2 regions of the Kitasatospora sp. NPDC059803 genome follow, and region 1 is predicted to be linked to the other one. Evidence: riboswitches for the same ligand, from Rfam matches in the RefSeq annotation. Region 1 holds a riboswitch; the other holds the start of a gene.
What was found. A riboswitch is a leader RNA that binds a small molecule or an ion and turns the genes downstream of it on or off. The one in region 1 is predicted to bind cyclic di-AMP.
Positions count from the first base shown of each region.

Region 2: it holds a riboswitch for cyclic di-AMP, as region 1 does, so the genes downstream of both, ACFV6I_RS12595 (NlpC/P60 family protein) here and ACFV6I_RS16620 (transglycosylase family protein) in region 1, are expected to answer to the same signal.

Region 1 is NZ_JBHWIJ010000088.1:179-7,271, reverse strand. Features, by position in the region: partial or broken gene mfd (transcription-repair coupling factor) at 1-1,094, shown strand, start outside; gene ACFV6I_RS16635 (MazG family protein) at 1,169-2,197, shown strand; gene ACFV6I_RS16630 (SDR family NAD(P)-dependent oxidoreductase) at 2,215-2,640, opposite strand; gene ACFV6I_RS16625 (cytochrome P450) at 2,916-4,208, shown strand; cyclic di-AMP (ydaO/yuaA leader) riboswitch at 4,419-4,586, shown strand; gene ACFV6I_RS16620 (transglycosylase family protein) at 4,592-5,509, shown strand; gene eno (phosphopyruvate hydratase) at 5,777-7,063, shown strand.
Region 2 is NZ_JBHWIJ010000057.1:6,920-14,012, forward strand. Features, by position in the region: gene ACFV6I_RS12580 (glycosyltransferase family 87 protein) at 1-1,381, shown strand, start outside; gene ACFV6I_RS12585 (hypothetical protein) at 1,395-2,426, opposite strand; gene ACFV6I_RS12590 (NlpC/P60 family protein) at 2,615-3,661, opposite strand; gene ACFV6I_RS12595 (NlpC/P60 family protein) at 3,889-5,034, opposite strand; cyclic di-AMP (ydaO/yuaA leader) riboswitch at 5,045-5,194, opposite strand; gene ACFV6I_RS12600 (NlpC/P60 family protein) at 5,533-6,567, opposite strand; gene ACFV6I_RS12605 (NYN domain-containing protein) at 6,768-7,093, opposite strand, start outside.

The DNA.
Region 1 (7,093 bases):
ACGAGAAGCAGATCTCGGCCGCGATCCGTCGCGAACTCCTGCGCGAGGGCCAGGTGTTCTACATCCACAACCGGGTGGAGTCGATCGACAAGGCGGCCGCCCGGCTCAAGGACCTCGTCCCCGAGGCGCGGATCGCCACCGCGCACGGGCAGATGGGGGAGAACCAGCTGGAGAAGGTCGTCGTCGACTTCTGGGAGAAGGAGTTCGACGTCCTGGTGTCGACCACGATCGTGGAGTCCGGCATCGACATCTCCAACGCCAACACCCTGATCGTCGAGCGCGGGGACACCTTCGGCCTCTCCCAGCTGCACCAGCTGCGCGGCCGGGTCGGCCGGGGCCGCGAGCGCGGCTACGCGTACATGCTGTACCCGCCGGAGAAGCCGCTCACCGAGACCGCGCACGAGCGCCTGGCCACCATCGCCCAGCACACCGAGATGGGCGCCGGCATGTACGTGGCGATGAAGGACCTGGAGATCCGCGGCGCCGGCAACCTGCTCGGCGGCGAGCAGTCCGGGCACATCGCGGGCGTCGGCTTCGACCTCTACATGCGGATGGTCGGCGAGGCGGTGGCCGAGTTCCGCGAGTCGCTGGCGAACGGCGGCGAGCCGGAGGAGGAGCCGCTGGAGGTGAAGATCGAGCTGCCGGTCGACGCGCACGTGCCGCACGACTACGCGCCCGGCGAGCGGCTGCGGCTGCAGGCGTACCGCTCGATCGCGGCGGTCAACTCGGAGGCGGACATCCAGCAGGTCCGGGACGAGCTCGTCGACCGCTACGGCAAGCTGCCCGAGCCGGTGGAGAACCTGCTGCTGGTCGCGGCGCTGCGGCTGTACGCCCGGCGGTGCGGCATCGCGGACATCACCCTCCAGGGGGCCAACGTCCGGTTCGGGCCGGTGGAGCTGCGGGAGTCCCAGCAGCTGCGGCTGAACCGGCTCTACCCGCGCAGCCAGGTCAAGGCGGCCGCCCAGCAGCTGCTGGTGCCGCGGCCGAGCACCGGGCGGATCGGCGGCAAGCCGCTGGTCGGGCGGGATCTGCTGGGCTGGTGCAGCGAGTTCCTGTCGGCGATGTTCGACGACCTGGCGGGGTCGAAGAAGTAGCCCCCGCCCGCCCCACCGTCCGCCCCGTTCCCGCCTCGTCCCCGCCCCGGGCGGGCGGCGGGTAGGTTCGGGGTGTGACGACGAATGTTCCGGACGCGAAGCTGATCCTGCTGACGACCACCCACCGGGTGGCCCCCGGATTGCTGGCGTGGCCGGCGTGGGAGGCACTGCGGTCGGCAGGACGGGTGCTGGCGGCGGACGCGGGGCATCCGCAGGTGGCGGCGGTGCGGCAGGCCGGGGTGGAGGTCGAGGTCGTGGCGGCGGTGGCGGCGCCGGCGCTGGCGCGGCTGCTGACCGGGCAGCCGGGCGGGGCGGGGCCGACGGTGTGGCTGGGCAGCCCGGACGGGGATCCGGGGCTGACGGACGCGCTGGCGCGGCTGGCGGTGGAGCACGCCGGTGAGGTGCCGGAGATCGAGGTGCTGCCGGGGTCGTACGACCTGCCGGGGGCGCGGCTGCTGGACCTGGTGTCGGTGATGGACCGGCTGCGCTCGCCGGGCGGTTGCCCGTGGGACGCCGAGCAGACGCACGAGAGCCTGGTGAAGTACCTGGTCGAGGAGGCGTACGAGCTGGTCGAGGCGATCGAGGAGGGGGACCGGGAGACGCTGCGCGAGGAGTTGGGCGACGTGCTGCTCCAGGTGTTCTTCCACTCCCGGATCGCCGAGGAGCACCCGGAGGAGGCGTTCTCGATCGACGACGTGGCCGGTGACATCGTCGAGAAGCTGATGTACCGGCACCCGCACGTGTTCGGGGACGTCGAGGCGGAGGGCGCCGCCGAGGTGGAGGCGAACTGGGAGCAGCTGAAGGCGGCCGAGAAGGCGGACCGGGAGTCGGTGCTGGACGGCGTGCCGGCCGGGCTGCCGTCGCTGGCGTACGCGGCGAAGCTGGTGTCTCGGGTGCGCCGGGCGGGCTTCGCGGGCGTGCCGGACGAGCCGTACGCGCTGCCGGCGGAGCTGACGGCGCAGTCGGCGGGCCGGCTGCTGCTGGCGGTGGCCCAGCGGGCGCACGACGCCGGGGTGGACGTGGACGCGGCGCTGCGCTCGGCCGCGCGCGGTTACCGGGACGCGGTGCGCGCGGCCGAGGGCCTCAAGCCGGTCGGCGAGTAGCGGGCCCGGGCGGGGCCTCAGGCGGCCGTGGCGGTGTTCTCGATCGGCCGCCGCTGCCGGGGGACGACTTCGCCGATGGCCTCGCCGACGAGGGCGAGGAGTTCGGCGAGGCGTTCGAGGTCGAGGCGGGCGGGCAGTTCGGCGAGGGAGACGATCCGCTCGCCGTCGGGGCCGGCGACGCAGAACAGGTCGATGGGGCCGAGGTGCTTCTCGGCGGTGTCGACGAGGGCGGCGATGTCGCTGGGGCGGCGGATGTCGCCGCCGACGCCGACGACGGGGCAGCCCGGCCGGTCGAGTTCGGTGGCGAGGTCCTCGGCGACGCCGGCCCGCTGGTCGGCGATCAGCACTCCGGCGGCTCCGGCGGCGGCGAACCGGCGGGCGAGCTCGGCTCCCGATCCGCCGTCGAGTACCGCGATGACGACGACTGACCCGCTGACCCGCATGGTCTGCTCCTCCCTGTGGGCGACACCGCACCGGCGCCCACGATTTCTGCGGAGGATCGTAGGCAGGTCCTGACCCTCCGCAACAGGGATTACCCCTCAGGTGACCAGGGTCACGCCCGCCGCCCGGCCAAGAGCTGTCCAAGAGCTGTCCACGGACCGTCCACGAGGCATCCACGGAGCGTTGGCGGGCCGTCCGCCGGGTGTCGACGATCCGGCCCCGCCGGTCGGGGTCGCCGGAGGCGGTGCGGCCCCGACCCACCGGATACGGTCGACGCATGCCAGTGCAGCCCGACCCAGCCGCCCCGCAGCTCTTCACCTGGGAGTTCGCCACCGATCCGTACCCCGCATACGCCTGGTTGCGCGAGCACGCCCCGGTGCACCGCACGACGCTGCCGAGCGGGGTGGAGGCCTGGTTGGTGACCCGCTACGCGGACGCGCGGCAGGCGCTGGCGGACAGCAGGCTGTCGAAGAACCCGGCGCACCACAGCGAGCAGGCGCACCGCACCGGGCGGGTGGGAATTCCGGGGGAGCGCCAGGCGGACTTGATGACGCATCTGCTGAACATCGACCCGCCGGACCACACCCGGCTGCGCCGGCTGGTGTCGAAGGCGTTCACGCCGCGCCGGGTGGCGGAGTTCGAGCCGCGGGTGCAGCAGCTCACGGACCGGCTGATCGACGGCTTCGCGCAGCGCGGTTCGGCGGACCTGATCCACGAGTTCGCGTTCCCGCTCCCCATCTACGCGATCTGCGACCTGCTGGGCGTGCCGGCCGAGGACCAGGACGACTTCCGGGACTGGGCCGGGATGATGATCCGGCACGGCGGCGGCCAACGCGGCGGCGTGGGGCGGGCGGTGAAGCGGATGCGGGCGTACCTGCTGGAGCTGATCCACCGCAAGCGGGCGGATCCGGGCGAGGACCTGATCTCGGGCCTGATCCGGGCGAGCGACCACGGCGAGCACCTGAACGAGAACGAGGCCGCCGCGATGGCGTTCATCCTCCTGTTCGCGGGGTTCGAGACGACCGTCAACCTGATCGGCAACGGCACGTACGCGCTGCTGCGCAACCCGGAGCAGCGCAGGCTGCTGCAGGAGTCGGTGGTGCGCGGCGAGACGGCGCTGCTGGACACCGGGATCGAGGAACTCCTGCGCTACGACGGGCCGGTGGAGATGGCGACGTGGCGCTTCGCGACGCGGCCGCTGTCGATCGGCGGGGTGGACATCCCGGTGGGCGATCCGGTGCTGGTGGTGCTGGCCGCGGCGGATCGCGATCCGGCCAGGTTCGCGGACGAGAACACCCTGGACCTGGCCCGCACGGACAATCCGCACCTGGGTTTCGGCCACGGGATCCACTACTGCATCGGCGCCCCGCTGGCCCGCCTGGAGGGGCGGAGCGCACTGACCACGCTGCTTTCCCGGCTGCCGGACCTGCGGCTCGCGGAAAACCCGGAGAACCTTCGCTGGCGGGGCGGCCTGATCATGCGTGGCCTGCGGGAACTCCCGGTCGAATTCACTCCGGAGGCCCGCTCTCCGCACGCGCCGGTCACGTCGGCCGACGCTCCGACACGCTGACGGCGCGTCTCCGGCGGGTCGTGGAGCCAGGTCTGAACCCGCATTAATCCGGACATACCGCCGCCGTTGGTAGGCGATTGACCACGCGCCGTAATTTGTGTGTGATATCGGTGATATGAGCTTGTTATTGGTCTGATGATCTGTCTACTCTCCCTGGAGTTCGCAGCTGCGGACCTCGTGCGCGGAACGCCGAATCCTGCCCGCCGCGTCACGGGAAACCGACCAGACCCTGGGCAGGGGCGGGGGAACCAGGTTTGTTGCCGTTCCCCAACGGCTTGGGGTGAAGCCGCCCGAGCGGAATCGTTTCCGCTTTCGGCGGCCGGGCCACCTCCCGGTCCGAACCCGACAGCTCACCTCGCAGGCGTGCGGAGAGGGACCTCGTCATGCTGTTCGTTGGAACTGGCCGCCACCGTCGTCGCACCCAGACCGAGAAGGCCATCGCCGTCGCCGGTGTGGCCGGCGTCGGACTCGCGATGCCGCTCCTCACCGCCACCGGCGCCTCCGCCGCCCCGGCCTCCACCTGGGACGCCGTCGCCCAGTGCGAGAGCGGCGGCAACTGGAGCATCAACACCGGCAACGGCTTCTCCGGCGGCCTGCAGTTCACGTCCAGCACCTGGAAGGCGTACGGCGGCACCTCCTACGCCCCGCAGGCCAACCAGGCCAGCAAGGCGCAGCAGATCTCGGTCGCCGAGAAGGTGCTGGCCTCGCAGGGCCCGGGCGCCTGGCCCGTCTGCTCCCAGAAGGCCGGTCTGAGCAAGGGCGGCGCCCCGGCCTCCGTGGACACCTCCACGGATGCCAAGCCCGCCAAGCAGCCCGCCGCCAAGCCGACCCAGCAGGCGCAGACCCCGAAGCCCGCCCAGCAGCCGGTCCAGCAGGCCGCCCCGAAGCCGGCCGCCCAGCAGCCCGTCCAGCAGGCCCCGCAGCAGACGCAGCCGCAGACCCAGGGCTTCTCCGGCAAGGCCGGCTGGGACGCCGACGCGAAGGTGTACTGGTACCAGAACAACGGCGCCTGGTACTGGACCAGCCACCAGAGCGTCTACCAGCAGTACGCGGGCCAGCCCGCCGCCCAGCCGCAGTACGCGCCCCGCGCCGCGCAGCCCGCACAGTCCGCCCCGGCCGCGCAGCCCGCCGCCGCGCAGGGCGGTCACGACTACACCGTCCGGGCCGGCGACACGCTGTCGACGATCGCCGCCGCCCAGGGCGTGTCCGGCGGCTGGCAGTCGGTGTACGACGGCAACCGCGGCACCGTCGGCGGCAACCCCAACCTGATCATGCCCGGCCAGGTGCTGCACCTCGGCTGAGCGGCCCGGGCCCTGAGCGGCCCGCGCCCTGCGGGCGAAGGGGGACGGGCGCCGTCCCCCTTCGCCCGCATTCCCCCGTATTCGCCCGCTTCGATCGGGCAAGCAGGTGAACTACTGGTGGGTAGCGGGGCCACACGCTGAGACGGGACCGAGGCCAGCGCGGCCCCGGGGGCCGGGGCGGTTAGGCTCTGGTCGTAACGACTCCGCAATCGTCCCGCCGGCAGCACCCAACGTCAGCCGGACCCTGCTTCCGCAAGGAGATGCCTCGTGCCGTCCATCGATGTCGTCGTAGCCCGTGAGATTCTCGACTCGCGTGGCAACCCCACGGTCGAGGTCGAGGTCGGCCTCGACGACGGCAGCACCGGTCGTGCCGCTGTCCCGTCGGGTGCCTCCACCGGCGCCTTCGAGGCGCTGGAGCTGCGCGACGGTGACAAGAACCGCTACTTCGGCAAGGGCGTGGAGAAGGCCGTCCTGGCCGTCATCGAGCAGATCGGCCCGGAGCTCGTCGGCTACGACGCCACCGAGCAGCGCCTGATCGACCAGGCCATGCTCGACCTGGACGCCACCCCGGACAAGTCCTCGCTCGGCGCCAACGCGATCCTGGGCGTCTCGCTGGCCGTGGCGCACGCCGCCTCCGAGGCCAGCGACCTGCCGCTGTTCCGCTACCTGGGCGGCCCGAACGCGCACGTGCTGCCCGTTCCGATGATGAACATCCTCAACGGCGGTTCGCACGCGGACTCCAACGTCGACATCCAGGAGTTCATGATCGCCCCGATCGGCGCGGAGTCCTTCTCCGAGGCCGTCCGCTGGGGCGTCGAGGTCTACCACACCCTCAAGGGCGTGCTGAAGGAGCGCGGCCTGTCCACCGGCCTCGGCGACGAGGGCGGCTTCGCGCCGAACCTGGACAGCAACCGCGAGGCCCTGGACCTCATCACCGAGGCCATCCAGAAGGCCGGCTACGTGCCCGGCCGCGACATCGCGCTCGCCCTGGACGTCGCCGCGTCCGAGTTCTACGAGGACGGCGCCTACCAGTTCGAGGGCAAGGCCATCTCCGCCGCCGAGCTCATCGAGTACTACGCCGAGCTGGTCGACGCCTACCCGCTGGTCTCCATCGAGGACCCGCTGGACGAGTCGGACTGGGACGGCTGGAAGGCCATGACCGTCAAGCTGGGCGACAAGGTCCAGCTGGTCGGCGACGACCTGTTCGTCACCAACCCGGCCCGCCTGGCCAGGGGCATCGAGACCGGCACCGCCAACGCGCTGCTGGTGAAGGTGAACCAGATCGGCTCGCTGACCGAGACCCTGGACGCCGTCGAGCTGGCCCAGCGCAACGGCTACCGCTGCATGATGTCGCACCGCTCCGGCGAGACCGAGGACGTCACCATCGCCGACCTGGCCGTCGCCACCAACTGCGGCCAGATCAAGACCGGCGCCCCGGCCCGCTCCGAGCGCGTCGCCAAGTACAACCAGCTGCTGCGCATCGAGGAGATCCTCGACGACGCCGCCGAGTACGCCGGCCGCGGCGCCTTCCCGCGTTTCCGTTCCGCGGAATAGCAAGCACAGCCGCTCCGCGGAGCAGCAAGC
Region 2 (7,093 bases), on a different contig from region 1:
GACGCCGGCCGCCCGGCAGGAGCCGGCCCGTGCCCCCGGCCGCCCGTTCGGGGCGCTCGCCGCACTCGGCGCCACCTGGCTGGCCACCCGGACGGTGCTGGTGCTGCTGATGACCGGCGTGGTCAAGGGGCTCGGCGGGGACATCACCGCCGACGTCTGGATGATCTACCACGCCTGGTACGGCGTCCTGCAGACCGGCACCTTCCCGTTCGACGACGTGACCTGGCAGTACCCGCCCGGCGCGGCCCTGGTGATCCTGCTGCCGGGCCTGCTGCCCTGGTCGTACCTGGTCTCCTTCTGGGTGATCTGCGGGATCGCCGACATCGCCGCCACCGCCCTGCTGGTCCGCACCGGACTGCGCCGGGGCCGGGCACTGACCGGCGCCTGGATGTGGGTGGTGGCCGTGCCGCTGCTCGGCCCGATGGTCTACAACCGGCTGGACATCATCGTCACCACGATCGCCCTGGCCGGCCTGCTGGCGCTGATCCGCCGCCCGGCGATCGGCGGGATGCTGCTCGGCCTGGGCGGGATCATCAAGATCTGGCCGCTGCTCGCCCTGATCGGCACCCCCTCCGGCCGCCGCACCCGCCGCGCCTGGACGCTGGCCGCGGCCACCGCCGTCTCGGTGGGCTTCCTGCTCGCGGCCGGGATGAACGGCGCCTTCGGCTTCCTCGCCTTCCAGAAGGAGCGCGGCATCGAGGTGGAGTCGCTCGGCGCGCTGCCGCTGCACTTCGCCCGGCTCGCGGACGCCTGGGACGGCAAGGTCACCATGAACTACGGCTCCCCGGAGATGCTCGGGCCGTGGGTCCCCGTGATCAGCAAGGTGATGATGGCCGGCACCGTGCTGGGCTTCGCCTGGCTGCTGCTCTGGCGCTTCACCGCCAAGCGCCGCAACGCGGCCACCATGTACGACGCGGCGCTCAGCGCGCTGCTCATCTTCACCGTCACCAGCCGGGTGATCAGCCCGCAGTACCTGGTCTGGCTGATCGGCGTCGCCGCGGTCTGCCTGACCGTGCGCGGCAGCAGCCAGCGGCCGGTGGCCCTGCTGATCCTGCTCGCCTGCCCGCTGACGCTGGCCGAGTTCCCGCTGATGTTCAGCCGGATCCTCGCCAGCGAGCCCTGGGGTGTCACCGTGCTCAGCCTGCGCAACCTGCTGCTGCTGGCCGCCACCGTGCTCTCCTGCATCCGGCTCTGGCGCGCCACCCGCGGCCCGGCACAGCTCCCGGCGACGGTGGTGCTGGCCAAGCCCGAGGCGGTGCCCGCCGGCGCCTACCCGGTGCGCCCCGGCATCGCCTACGAGCAGGACCTGCTGGACGGCATCGACCGGCCCGGCACCCCGGCCAGGCAGCGGCCCGGCACCCCGGCCAGGCAGCGGCGCTGAACGACGCGCGCCGTCAATCGCGCAGCGCGGCCACCTCGGCCAGCCAGAGCCGGGTGAACTCGGCCAGGCCGACGCCCGGTCCGGCCCGGAGCAGCCGGTCGAGCCGGCGGTCCCGGTCCTCCCCCTGCCCGTCGGCCGCGCCGACCGCCCGGTAGAACGCCACGAGCCGCTCGGGCCCGTAGCGCCGGGCGATCAGCTCGCAGGCGAGCCAGGCCTGCTCGTAGGCCTGCGCGATGCCGTCGGCGCCCGCGGTGAAGTCCCGGTCGGCGGGCAGCGCGGCGGGCAGCCGGCCGGCGGCGACGTCCCGGGCCAGCTCGGGGGCGATCTGCTGCGGGCGCCGACCGGAGCCCCGGTAGGCGGTCCAGTCGGCGACGCCCTCGGAGAGCCAGAGCGGTGTCCAGGCCCGGGTGTCGGCCCTGGTCACGACGTGGGTGGCCTCGTGGGTGATGACCACCTGCCGGCCGAAGTCGCTGAGCCGCCCGAACGTCCCGGGGTTGACCAGCACCCGGTCGGCGGGGGTGTGCCAGGGCGCGCCGGGGGCGGCCGAGGTGACCGCCGCCATGCCCGTCCAGCCCGCCGGGTCGACCTCCAGCAGCCGGGCGAACTGCTCTGCGGTGGCGGGCACTTCGAGCAGCAGGCGGCCCGCCCAGCCGGTGCCCCAGGCCTCGCTCACGGCGGGCACGGCCCGGTCGGCCACCGCGACCAGGCCGGCCGGGTCGGGCCCGTCGGCCAGGCCCAGCACCAGGCAGTGCGCGCCCGCCGCGGACCGGGCGGAGCCGAGGTCCCAGAGTGCCGGGGGCCCGCTCGCGCTCTCCTCCCGGTCGACCCGCCAGCTGCCGCCGGCCCGGACCAGGTCGATCCGGCGCGGGTACACCACCGGGTAGTCGTCGTACCCGGTGATCCGGACCGCCAGGTCGGCGGCGGCCGTGAGCCGCTCCGGCCCGGCGTCCGCGCCGAGCACCAGGTTGCGGTAGCCGGCCTCGATCGCCGCCGGTCCGGACCAGGAGGGCAGCGCCCGGGCCCGCGCGTCCAGCAGCGCGGCCACCTCGGCCCGCCGGTCCGCCGCCCACCGGCCCGACGCCCGCCCGGCCGCCGAGGGGGCCGCCGGGGCGGCCGGCGGCAGCGACAGCTGGGCCAGCCCGCCGACCGCGAGCAGCAGCGCACCGCGCCGGGACAGCGTCCGGCGGGCGCCGCCTATCGGGTGGGGGGTGTCGGGGTCGGACGGTGCCGGGCTCAGAGCCGGACCACCCCCGCGACCGGCATCGCGTTGACGCTCTCGTAGCGGACCCTGGCGCCCGGGTAGGGGGCGTGCACGATCACCCCGCCGCCGGCGTACATCCCGACGTGGTGCATGTCCCGGTAGAAGATCACCAGGTCTCCCGGCCGCGCTTCGGAGAGGCTGACCCGCTGCCCGGCGTACGCCTGGGCCTGCGAGGTGCGCGGCAGGGTCACTCCGGCCTGCCGCCAGCTGTAGTACATCAGACCGGAGCAGTCGAAGGCGCGGGGCCCGGTGGATCCGTAGAGGTAGGGCGAGCCGATCATCCGCACCGCGGCGGCCAGTGCGGCCGCCCCGCGCTCGGAGGCGGGCGGGGCCGTGCCGAGGTCCAGCCGGTCGGTGCCCCGGGTGGCGCGCTGCTCGGCCTCCTGGGCGTCCTGGGCGGCCATCCGGGCCCGCTCGGCGACGCCCAGGCTGTTCAGCAGCCGCTGGGCCTTGGTGAGCCGCTGCTGGATCTGCTGCTTGCTGTCGGCGAGCGAGCGGCGGGCCTGGTCGAGTTCGGCGAGCTTTCCGGCGGTCTCGGTGCGGCGCTGGTCGAGCCGGCGCTGGCGGGTGGCCAGTTCGTGCAGGGTCTCCTGCTGCCGCTCGGCGGCCTGGTCGAGGGTGCGGGCCCGGGACAGGTAGCCCTCCGGGTCGGTGGAGAGCATCAGCTGGACGGTCTGGGCCATGCCGCCGCCGCGGTACTCGGCGCCGGCCACGGTGGCGAGGTCGCCGCGCAACTGGTTGAGCTGGTCCTGGGCGACGGCGATCTCGCCCTGGAGGACGGTCGTCTCGCCCTGGAGGCGCTGCTGCGTCTCCAGGGCGGCGTTGTACTTCTCGGACGCCTGCTCGGCCTCGCCGTAGAGCTGTTCCACCTGCGCCTTGACGTCCTTGCGGGTGGGCGTGTCCGGCACGGCGGGGGCGGCCTGGGCGCTGCCGCCCGCCGTCACGCCCAGGGCGGTGGTGGCGGCCGCGGTCAGCACCAGCGCACGGGCGAGCAGTTGGGGACGACGGTGCACGGGCATGGCGGCAGCGGCTCCGATCCGGCGGTGGGGCCCCGCCGCCGCACCAACGCGGGCGGCCCTGGAAGCGGAGTCCGGTGGCAGACGTTAGCGAGTCCGGGCAACCGAGTCCAAACCCCTGCCAACCCGAATATTTGACCCGTAATCGGACATCAGTCCGAGGCGCCGGAAAAGCCGCTGGCCCGGCCTTCCGTGGTGGAAGGCCGGGCCTGGGAGGGCCTGCGCGGGGATCAGACCCGCACGATGGAGGTCAGCGGCATGTTGCCGACCGCCTCGTAGCGGACCGACGCGCCGGGCTTGGGCGCGTGCAGCACCTGGCCGTTGCCGGCGTAGATGCCGACGTGGTGGGCGTCCCCGTAGAAGATCAGCAGGTCGCCGGGCTGGGCCTGGGAGAGGTCGGTGCCGATCCGGGTACCGGCGTGGGCCTGCTCCTGCGAGGTGCGCGGCAGCGCCACGTCGACCTGGTTGAACGCCCAGACCATCAGGCCCGAGCAGTCGAAGGAGCCGGGGCCGGAGGCGCCGTAGACGTACGGGCTGCCGATCTTGGAGGCGGCGATGGACAGCGCCGCGGCGCCGCGCGAGCTGCCGGCGCTCGGCTTGGTGACCGGCGCGGCGGGGGCCTGCGACGCGCTCAGGTCGGTGCGGCTGTTGTCGCGGGAGGAGCGGTCGGCGGCCTGCTGGGCCGCCGCCTGCTGCTGGGCGGCCTTCGCGGCGGCGTCGGCCTTCGCCTTGGCCTCGGCGGCGGCCTTCTCCTCGGCCGCGCGGATCGCCTGGCGCTCCTGCTCGGACAGGGTGTTGAAGAGGTCCTGCGCGGCCTTGAGCTTGCCCTGGACCTCGTCCTTGGCGCTCTTCAGCTGCTGGGTGGTGGTCTCCATCTCGGCGAGCTTGCCCTGGGCCTCGGAGCGCACCTGGTCGAGCTTGCGCTGCTCGTCCTGGAGCTGCTTGAGCTGGCCCTTCTGGGTGCCGCCGGCCTGGTTCAGCGTGTCGGCCTGGCTCAGGAAGGTGTCCGGGCTGGCGGAGAACATCAGCTGGACGGTCTGCGATATGCCGCCGTTGCGGTACTGCTCGCCGGCGATCTCGGCCAGGCCGCCCTGAAGGTCGGTCACCTGCCCCTGCTGCCGCGCCACCTGGTCCTGGAGGTCGGTGACCTGCTTCTGCAGCTGCTGCTGCTTCTCCTGGGCGGCGTTGAGCTTCTCGGTCGCGACCTCGGCCTGCTCGTTGAGCTGGTCGACCTGCTCCTTGACCTGGTCCTTGGTCGGCTGCGGGTCGGCGTGGGCGCCGGACTGCGCGGACAGCGCGACGGCCGCGGCGGCGAAGCCGGTCATGATCGAGACCCGGGTGCGACTAGCGGGCTTGGGACGACGATGGGACGCCACGAAGGCGGACTCCTTCTTCCTACGCCGTCTACCGGGTGAGCTGACGGGTTCGGGCCGGAAGCGTGCCCTACGACGCCTCACGGCCGTTCCACCGGCCGACCTGGCGCCGATTCACCCCGGAGGAACGTGGTTCCCCGGCTCCGTTCGACAGCACCCCCGACTGCTGGGCTCCCCGTCGGGCAGGCACTGGGCCCGCCCCGCTGCGTCACGAACTCGACGGAAACCACCGCCGTCACCCTGGCTGGGCGATCGGGAGTGCGGTGGCTCGGGGCACGACCCTAGTAACTGAACCGTGATCCGTTCAAATCCTTGTCAGAAAAAAGACGGAAGAAGACCAAAGTTCTTTTGTGAATATGACACATAGTGATCACCGCCGTACGCAAAGCTGATCAGTCTTCACCGGGGACTCGCGCGACGGACAAAACCCGAACGCCACCCCCGGTCGGAGGGTGGCGTGGATCACAGGCCCGGACGGGGCCCTTCGGGCGTGTCGGGCCGTCAGACCCGGCGGATCGTGTTGATCGGCATCGCGTCGACCTTCATCACCTTCACCACGTCGCCGGTGTGCGGCGCGTGCACCACCATGCCGTTGCCGATGTACATCCCGACGTGGTGCCGGTCGGGGCCGTAGATGACCAGGTCGCCCGGCTGGGCCTGGTCCAGCGTGACCTTGGTGCCGACGTTGCCCTGCTCCTGCGAGGTACGCGGCAGCGAGACGCCGGCCTGGCCGTACGCCCAGACCATCAGGCCCGAGCAGTCGAAGGTGGTCGAGCCGGTGGCGCCCCACACGTACGGCGAGCCCTGCTTGCTCATCGCCTTGGCGACGGCCACGCCCGCGTAGCCGCCGGCCTGCGGGAGGCTGCCGAGGTCGGCCCGGTCGCTGCCGCGCGAGGCGCGGTCGTCCTGCTGCTGCTGGGCCCGCAGCGCGGCGCGGTCGGAGGCGCTGAGCGAGTTCAGCAGATCCTGCGCGGCCTTGAGCTTCTGGTTGACGTCCGTCTTGGCCTGGTTCAGGTCCTTGGTGGTGGAGTCGAGCGAGGCCAGGACGGCGGCGGCCTCGGACTTCTCCTGGTCCAGCCGACGCTGCTGGTCCAGCAGGCCCTTGAGCGCCTCGGACTCGCTGGCGCTGGCCTGCTGGGCGCTGGACGCCTTCTCCAGGTAGCCGGACGGGTCCGAGGAGAGCATCAGCTGGACGGACGGGTCGATGCCGCCGGTGCGGTACTGCTCGCCCGCCACGCCGGCCAGGCCGGTCTGGAGCTGGGTCATCTCGTCCTGGCTGCGGGCCACCTTGTCCTGCAGCTGGTCGGACTGCTTGCGGAGCTGGTCGGCCCGCTCCTTAGCGCCGTTGTACTTCTCCGCCGCCTGCTCCTGGTCCTGCTGGAGCTGGTCGATCTGCGCCTTGACGTCGCTCTTGCTGGGCTGGGGCGCGGCGTGCGCGGCGACCTGCGCGGAGAGGGCGACCGCGGTCGCCGCGGCAGCGGTGAGCACGGAGACCCGGGCGCGGCTCGGCTGCTTGGGACGGCGGTGGGAGGCCAAGGGAATTGCTCCTTCTTCCATCGGCCTCACCCGATCAGGTGAGAATCCGGAAAATAGGTTTGACGCCACACCCTAGGGAAGATCCACGGGTTTTGCCACTCCCCCGAAGGCGTGAACTCCACTTCCCCCGCAGGCTTCACCGGATGTGCACACCGCCGCAAACCGGGCGCTGACCAGGCGTCATTCCGTCGAGGCAGCCGTCAGGGCCGCGCCAGCCGGTTCAGCAGCAGAACGGAAGCCACGGGGCGCGCGCCCGCCTTCCGCACGCCCTCCGCGACCTCCCGGTCGGTGGACACCACCACCACCGGACGCCCCTGCGGCTCGGCCCGCACCAGACGGCGGATCAGCTCGTCCGCGGTCTCGCCGGTCCGGCTGAACCGCACCCGCACCCCCCGCGGTGGCGCCATGATCACCGGAACGTCCAGGTCCTGCCCGTCGAACACGCAGGTGACCTCCGCCTGCGTGCGCTGGGCCAGCATCGCCAGCCCGCCCAGCAGCCGGATCCGCTGCTGCTCCAGCGGCAGCG